One region of the Variovorax sp. 05L425 genome, then DNA from elsewhere that is predicted to be linked to it. Evidence: predicted binding sites of a transcription regulator. Region 1 holds the regulator's gene; the other holds the start of a gene.

Region 1 (4,182 bases):
CGATGCCATGTCGACCAGTTCGCGGTTCTCGATCACCTCGCCGTGCTGCAGGTCGCCCAGGCGCAGGATCGCCGTGCGGCCGGCCTTGATGTGCTCGACCTGCAACTGGGTGCCTGTCGGCGCGGCCTGCACCTGTTTGCCCAGCGCGCTCCCGAAGTCGGACCACAGCCCGCCATACCATTCGTCGAAGGCGCCGAAGAAGTCGCCACCGGCGTCGGCCTCGCCCCGCGGCCTGATGCGCACGGCGCCGGCGGCTTCGAGCGCTGCATCGAAGCGCTTGGGCACCGCCTGGTAGGTGCGTGCCCATTGGCGATTGCCGCAGCCGAACACCGCGAAGCGCACGCCGTTCAACGCGCCCGGCGCGAGCGTGTCGAGCCAGGCAGCGAACTGGCGCGCATTGTCCGGCGGCTGGCCTTCGTACGAGGCAGCGATGATCGCGACGGCGCCCTCGGTCGGCAGCTTGCCGATGTGGTCATCGAGTGGCGCCACCTGAGGCGCATAGCCCTGCGACGGTGCGTCGCTGGCGATGCGCTCCGCGAACGCTTCGGCCGAGCCGGTGTTCGAGCCGAACAGCACCAAGAGCGGCGTGGCCTGCTCTCCGGGGGCGCGCGGGGCCGCCGCTGCCTGCACCGGACTGGCGGCCGTCTGCACCCCGACCGCGCTGCGTGGCTTGAACGACGCGCTGCCGCGGCGCTTGACGCGGATGCGGAAGCCGTGCGGCTTCAAGGTGAGCGTCTCGGCCACTGAGAGCTGGTAGGACGGGTCGTCCTCGATCAGGTCGAAGCGCTGAAGGATCATCGCGATCAGCAGCACCGCCTCCTGCATCGCGAACGGCCGGCCGATGCAGGCGCGCTGGCCGTTGCCGAACGGTTTCCACGCGTTCGGCGGCAGCTTCTCCATCGCCTCGGGCGCGAAGCGCTCGGGACGGAAAGCTTCGACATCGTCGCCCCAGACCTGGGTGTCGCGGTGCAGCATGGGCGTCAGCACCATCAGCGTGTCGCGCCGACCGATCGCGTAGCGCCCGCCGATCACGGTGTCTTCGCGCGCGCGCAACTGGAACGCCGGCGCGGTCGGCCAGATGCGCAGGCTCTCCATCAGAACCTGCTCGATGTAGCGCAGCCGGCCCATGTGCTCCAGCCGCGGCATCTCCTCGCCCAGTGCGGCATCGACCTCGGCGCGAGCCTTCAGCAGCACTTGCGGGTTCTTGATCAGGAAGTAGGTCGCGAACGACAGCATTCCGCTGGTCGTCTCGTGCCCGGCGATGAGGAAGGTGATGAGCTGGTAGCGGATGTTCTCGTCGGACAGGCCTTCACCGGTGACGGGGTCGCGCCCCTGGAGCATCAGCCCGAGCAGGTCTTTCTTCTGCGCCGCCTCGGGGTCGCGCTTGCGCTCGGCGATCAGCGCGTCGGCCACCTCGCGCATCAGCTCGAGGTCGTCTTCGTAGCCGCGGCGCTTGCGCAGCAGCAGCTTGCTGGCGAGCTCCGGGCGTCGCGTGCGCGCGCCGGCCTCGGCCAACGCATCGACCATCGCGCCGATGAAGGGGTGCATCTCGCGCTGGTAGAAGCTGTTGAAGCGGTAGTCGAACGCGCACAGCGCGATCGTGTCGAGGGTCATCCGTGTCATGTCCTCGGTGACCTCGATCACGCTCTCGGAGCCGAAGCGCTCCCAGCGCGTCAGCATCTGATCGGCGATGTCGAGCATGCGATCGAACATGCCGCGAATGCCGATCGGACCGAACGCCGGCATCAGCAGGCGGTGCGCCGTGGCCCAGTTGGGTTCGTCGGTCTTGGCGGTGAACAGGCCGTCGCCGGCGAAGTCGCGGATGTTCTTCAGCGCACCGGCGACCCGCTTGTCGAAGCGAGCCTCGTTGCACAACTCGTTCACCAGTTCCTGCGAGCTGACGATGATGATCGGGCTGCCAAAGACCTCGAGTTGGAAGATCGGGCCATGGATGCGCGCCAGGCGCATGAAGCCCTGGATCGGCGCGTCGCCGTCGATCGAGCGCAGGTTGCCGATGAAGGGATCGCCCTTGGGCTGCGGGATGGGTGCGGTACGAGGCATGTTGCTTCCTTGCCGTGTGATCAGGCGCGATGCCGAGGTCGACGAGCCGCCAGTTGGTGTGCGCAGTGTGCCTTCGTACAGGACGTTGCGCTACATCAGTTCCTTGGGCGTCTGTCGGAAGTGGCCGCCGGGCAGCGGCAGCGTCTCGTTGCCCCAGCGCTCTTCGTCATGCGGCGAAGTCCAGCATACCGCCGCCGCGGGGATGTGTTACCTGTGCTCGCGACAGCACGCGAGGCGCGGTCTAGGATGAGGTTTGGATTGAAAGCAAGCGCGCTCACGCTGCTGTTGTCGATGCCCGAGCGAGGAATCAGGACGGAGGATTGACCAGGCGTCGGAGCGCATCTGGATCGAGGATTCGCAGGTTGCGTTGTTGGACATCGACGATGCCGTCATCCATGAACTTCGAGAGCGTGCGGCTCACGGTTTCGAGCTTGAGGCCGAGGTAGCTGCCGATTTCCTCGCGCGTCATGCGCAGCACCAGTTCGAAGCCCGAGAAGCCGCGAGCATGAAGCCGCTGCGCGAGGTTCAACAGGAAGGCGGCGAGCCGCTCCTCGGCTCGCATGCTGCCGAGCAACAGCATCACGCCATGCTCGCGCACGATCTCGCGGCTCATGATCTGGTGCACGTGCCGCTGCAGCGCAGTGACTTCGCGCGAGAGTTCCTCGATGCGGTCGAAGGGCATCACGCAGACTTCTGCATCTTCGAGTGCGACCGCATCGCACGTGTGCTGGTTGTTGACGATGCCGTCGAGCCCGATGATCTCCCCCGCCATCTGGAAGCCGGTGACCTGGTCGCGCCCGTCCTCGCTCGTCACGCGGGTCTTGAAGACGCCCGTGCGAATCGCATAGAGCGAGGTGAATGGCTCGCCGTTGCGAAAGAGGGTCTCGCGCCGGCGGACCTTTCGCCGGGTCGCGACGATGTCGTCGATGCGTTGCAGGTCGCCCGGCTGCAGGCCGATGGGCATGCACAGCTCACGCAGGTTGCAGTTGGAGCAGGCGACCTTGATGTTTTCCGTTTTCATTGATTTGCGTCGAGTTCCGGGTGATTTTGCGCCGGGGTGCGGAGCGCGGGCTTGATGCAGGTCAAGGTTCGCGGAACGTCCGGACGGCATAGTGGTTCTCTGCCCGCCTTATAGCCTGCAATGAATTCATCCTCAGTCCTCCTGACCGCCGCCGCGTCCACCGTGCTGCCGTCGCCCGCCGTGCTGCGCCGCCTCGACATTGCCGGCCCGCGCTATACCTCCTACCCGACGGCAGACCGATTCGTCGAAGCCTTCACAGCCGACGACTACGCGCAGGCCCTGCGCCAGCGCAAGGCGGCCGGTGCGCATGGGCGTCCTCTTTCGCTCTACGTGCACATCCCGTTCTGCGAATCGCTGTGCTACTACTGCGCCTGCAACAAGATCGTCACTCGCCACAAGAGCCGTGGGGGCGAATATCTCGACTACCTCGCGCGCGAAGTGGCCCTCCATGTCGCGGAACTTGGCCGCGGCGCGCTCGTCAGCCAACTGCATCTCGGCGGCGGGACGCCGACTTTCCTGGACGACGACGGCCTCGAGAGGCTGCTCGCGATCCTTGGCGACGCATTCGTGCTGGGCCCGGAACGCGAGCAATCCATCGAGATCGATCCGCGGACCGTCGACAGCCGGCGCCTCGAACGGCTGGCCGGCATGGGGTTCAATCGCCTGAGCTTCGGCGTCCAGGACTTCGAGCCGGATGTCCAGAAGGCCATTCATCGCATCCAGCCAGCCGCTCGGGTGTTCGACCTGATGGCGAGTGCGCGCGCGCTGGGTTTCAAGTCGATCAACATCGATCTCATCTACGGATTGCCCAGGCAGAACAGGGCATCGTTCGACCGAACGCTGGCGCAGGTGTGCAAGCTTCGGCCCGATCGCATCGCGCTCTATGCCTATGCCCACCTGCCGGAGCGCTTCAAGCCGCAGCGGCGCATCGCCGCCGAAGAACTGCCCGATGCGAAGGCCAAGGTCGAGATGCTGTCGCGCTCGATCGCCGCGCTGACCGCGGCCGGCTACGTCTACATCGGCATGGATCACTTCGCATTGCCCGAAGATTCACTGGCGATCGCCAAGCGGCAAGGGCGGCTGCACCGCAACTTCCAGGG
Region 2 (4,182 bases), on a different contig from region 1:
CATCTCGACGGGAATGTTGTCCCAGACCGGCGTGCCGAGCGTTGCGGAGCCGTAGCGCACGCCATCGATCAGGAGGATGGTGTGGCGTGTCTCGGCGCCCCGGATGAACACGCCGCTCTGCTTGCCGGGACCGCTGCCGTTGGACGAGATCTGGACACCCGGGACCCGCGCAAGGATTTCGGTCAACGTGCGGTTCGACTGTTCCTCGATCTGCGCGCGGTCGATGACGACGGTGTCCGACACCAGGTCATTGATGCGGGTCGGCGTGCGCGTCGCGGTCACGACGGTTTCGGGGAGCGCGGGCTCGACGCTCTGGGCCATCGCGATCGAGCTCATCCCTGTCAGGGCGGCGACCGCGAGGGACGCCGAACGCAGGCGCGCGAACGGCCACGGGCGAGCCCACCTGTGGCTGGGTGCGGAGAAAACGCAGATATTCATGGAGACAACACAAGAACAAAGTCCCTTGCCGGCTTCCCCGCCGGCGCCTGGACGTCATGGCTGCCGGCATGGGGGGACATGCGGCAGCCGCCTCGTTGGCCGGTATCCGGGCTGGCAGCGCGGCCCTCGTCGCCTTCCCAGATGCCTGTTTCAGGGCATCCAGTGGCTGATTGACGAGGGTGGCGCCCGATGGGCGCCGTCTGCTTGACCGTTGCGGGGGCAGCGCAGGTTGGCTCGGCCCCCGGGGGCTTCGACTCCTGCTTCCCGTTGAACTGCGGCGCGTGAACCACGCCGCGAGCACCAACGCGCGGAATTGTAGGGTCTTCGGGCCAAAGAATTGCCCTGCGCGTTCACCCGATGAAAACCTTGAGTCGCCGGAATCTACAATCGCCCCCCATGCCCGCACCGAGCCGTATTGACCAAATCGCCGAGCGCGTCGAACGCCTGCTCGTGCGCCACGAAGAAGTACAGCGCACCAACGCCTTGCTTCAGGACCAGGTGGACGCGCTCGCGCGCGAACGCGATGCGCTCAAGTCGCGGCTCGCCGCGGCGCGCACGCGGCTCGATGCGCTGCTCGAACAGCTACCGGCCGATCCCACCCAAGACGCAAGCTCCCGTTGATGAAACAAATCGAAGTCCAGATCATGGGCCAGAGCTATTTGCTCGGCTGCCCCGAAGGCGGCGAAGCCCAGTTGCGCGAAGCGGTCGAACGCGTCGATGCCGCAATGTGCAAGATCCGCGACGCAGGCAAGGTCAAGGCACGCGACCGCATCGCGGTGCTGGCGTCGCTGAACCTGGCATTCGACCTCGTGCAGCGCGAGGCCCAACCGGCCGCAGCGCCCGCGCAGGCGCCGGCAGCAGCCACTGACAACCCCGCGGATGACGCGCGCGCCGCGCAATTGATCCAGCGCCTGGATCAGGCCCTCGCCGGCGACGGACATTTACTTTAGCCAGCACGCTCGACGGGCGTAAAATGCACCTTGTCTGCGGTGCGTGTCGGGCTCTATATGTCCTTGTTCCAATGCTCTTACGAGCAGGGCTTGGTATATCGCTTGGCAGGTGTGATCATCTCGCGTCAGATGAACCCGAAGCCTTGCTGCCCTCGCCCACCTGAACCCCGGTTCAGGATGCGAGTCCGGCCTCACTCGCAGACACCTCATCCACAAGCCACGGCACCACATTGGGGCCGTGGCTTTTTTTCTGGCCTGCATCGCCGTCACATCGCCAAGTGCCCGAAGTTTGATGCCGAGCAACCTGCCGTTCTGTGCCTGACTTATAAAGACGGCACATCCATTCTCAGGAGAAGAACCCATGTTTCAGCGCATCCTGGTCGCCACGGACGGCTCCTCGCTCTCGAAGAAGGCAGTGACGAGCGCCATTGCGCTTGCGTCGCAGAACGGTGCGGAGTTGGTCGCGCTCACCGTCGTGCCCCGCTACCCCAAGAACTACTTCGACGGTGCGGCGGTCTTTTCGCCGGAGGACATTGCGCGCATCGAAAAACAATGGGCCGAATCGGCACAGGCCACCCTCGATGCAGTCGGAACCAAGGCCAAGGCGGCCGGCGTGAAGGTCAAGACGGCCCTGATCAGCTCGGACCTCGTGGGCGAGGCGATCATCAACGCCGCGAAGAAGCACAAGAGCGAGATGATCGTGATGGCCTCGCATGGCCGCAAGGGCCTGAAGCGCCTGCTGCTAGGCAGCGAAACCCAGCACGTGCTCACGCATTCGGAACTGCCGGTGCTGGTCCTGCGTTGACATCGAAAGGAACGTCATGAAGATCCTGATCGCCGTGGACGGCAGCTCGCACACCAGGAAGGCCATCGACTACCTGGCCAAGCATCGTGCCATGTTCATCGAAGGCAACGAACTCGTGATGGTGCACGTCTGCATTGGCGTGCCCGGGCACGTGGCGCGCCATCTCAGCAAGGGCGTGATCTCTGACTACTACGCCGAAGAAACCGCGAAAGTGATCGACCCCCTCAAGGCGCAGCTCGCGGACCACAACATCACGGCCTACACGATCGACCAGCGCCACGGGCACGCCGCTGAAGAAATCATCAAGGCCGCTGGCGCCTCCGGCGCCGAACTGATCGTGATGGGAACGCACGGCCACGGCATCCTGGGCCGCGCGCTCATGGGTTCAGTGGCAACCAAGGTCGTGGCTGAGACGGATATCTCGGTCTTGCTGGTGCAGTAAGTTCAGCCGAACAGTTTCTTGTGCTGTTCGCGCAGCAGCGCCTTCTGCACCTTGCCCATGGCGTTGCGAGGCAGCTCGTTCACGACAAAGCAGCTCTTGGGAATCTTGAAGTTCGCCAGCTTCGCCTTGAGTTCGGCGATGATGACTTCGCCATCGAGCACGGCGCCCGGTCTCGCAATCACGATGGCAACGCCGACCTCGCCGAAGTCCGAATGCGGCACGCCGACGATGGCGCTTTCGGCGACGCCCGCCATTTCGTTGATGTAACCCTCGATCTCCGCCGGATAGACGTTGTAGCCGCCGCTGATGATCAGGTCCTTGCTGCGTCCGACGATGGTGACGTAGCCCAGGCCGTCGATCTTGCCGACATCACCGGTCTTGAAGTAGCCATCGGCGGTGAACTCCTCCTTGGTCTTCTTCGGCATGCGCCAGTAGCCGGAGAACACGTTGGGGCCGTCCACTTCGATGTTGCCGATCTCGTCGGTCGGACATGGCTCGCCACGATCGTCGCGCACCCGCAGCCGCACGCCAGGCAGCGGAAAGCCCACGGTCCCCCCGCGGCGCGCGCCCTGCACGGCACTGTAGGGATTGGAGGTGAGCATGATCGTCTCGCTCATGCCGTAACGCTCGAGGATGGTGTGATCCGTTCGGTCGCGCCATTGGATGAAGGTCTCGATCAGCAACGGCGCCGATCCGGAAATGAAAAGGCGCATGTTGCTGCATGCGTCGCGAGTCAGTCCCGGTTCGGCCAGCATGCGAACGTAGAGCGTCGGCACGCCCATGAAGACAGTGGCTTCGGGCAGGCGCGCCACCACGCGCCGCGGGTCGAAGCGGTTGAACCAGATCATCTGGCTGCCACTGATCAGCGCGCCATGGATGGCAACGAACAACCCGTGCACATGAAAGATCGGCAGCGCGTGGATGAGCACGTCGCCGCCCTGCCTGGAGCTTCGCCAGCCCCAGTAGTCCTTGAGCACCTGCGCGTTCGACAGCAGGTTGCCGTGCGAAAGCATCGCGCCCTTGCTCCGGCCGGTGGTGCCGCTGGTGTAGATGATGGCGGCCAGGTCGTCGGCGTTCTTGCGCGCAACGGCATGCTGGTCGCTGCACTGCGCCGCGACTTCGAGCAGGGTGCCGGTTCGATCGTCATTCAGCGTGAAGATGTGGCGCGTGCCCGCAGCCGTGGCGATGGGCACGACCCATGACGCGTTGGCACTGCTGCAGATGACCACCGCCGGCTCCGCGTTGCCGATGAAGTATTCGATTTCCGCGGCGCGATAGGCCGTGTTGAGCGGCAGGAAGACATAGCCCGCGCGCAACGTCGCCAGATAGAGCAGCATGGCCTCGACGGACTTTTCCACCTGCACGGCGATGCGGGCGCCCTCTTCGAGCTTCAGCGCATGAAGGAGGTTCGCGATCATCGCGCTCGCCCGGTCCAGGTCGCGCCATGAATAGAAAAGCCCGTCGTCGGTTTCGACCGCGATCTTGTCGAGGTCTGTGGGAAAAGCCGCGCGCAATGCAGCGAAGAGATTGGCGTTTGTCGTTGGTTC

What was found. The regulator FNR, encoded in region 1, switches genes on or off when oxygen is low (the NO sensors DNR and NnrR bind a similar motif). The targets are predictions, from matches to a motif close to TTGATNNNNATCAA.
Region 2: the regulator FNR is predicted to act here: its motif matches at 1,678-1,691, upstream of AC1DN9_RS14770 (universal stress protein).

What each region holds. Positions count from the first base shown of each region.
Region 1 covers NZ_JBFTNY010000015.1:25,605-29,786, forward strand. The annotation lists gene AC1DN9_RS17675 (bifunctional cytochrome P450/NADPH--P450 reductase) at 1-2,061, opposite strand, end outside; gene fnr (fumarate/nitrate reduction transcriptional regulator Fnr) at 2,369-3,082, opposite strand; gene hemN (oxygen-independent coproporphyrinogen III oxidase) at 3,203-4,182, shown strand, end outside.
Region 2 covers NZ_JBFTNY010000011.1:139,667-143,848, forward strand. The annotation lists gene AC1DN9_RS14755 (TonB-dependent receptor domain-containing protein) at 1-336, opposite strand, end outside; cobalamin riboswitch at 519-757, opposite strand; gene AC1DN9_RS14760 (DUF904 domain-containing protein) at 835-1,059, shown strand; gene AC1DN9_RS14765 (cell division protein ZapA) at 1,059-1,388, shown strand; gene AC1DN9_RS14770 (universal stress protein) at 1,750-2,193, shown strand; gene AC1DN9_RS14775 (universal stress protein) at 2,210-2,635, shown strand; gene AC1DN9_RS14780 (malonate--CoA ligase) at 2,638-4,182, opposite strand, start outside.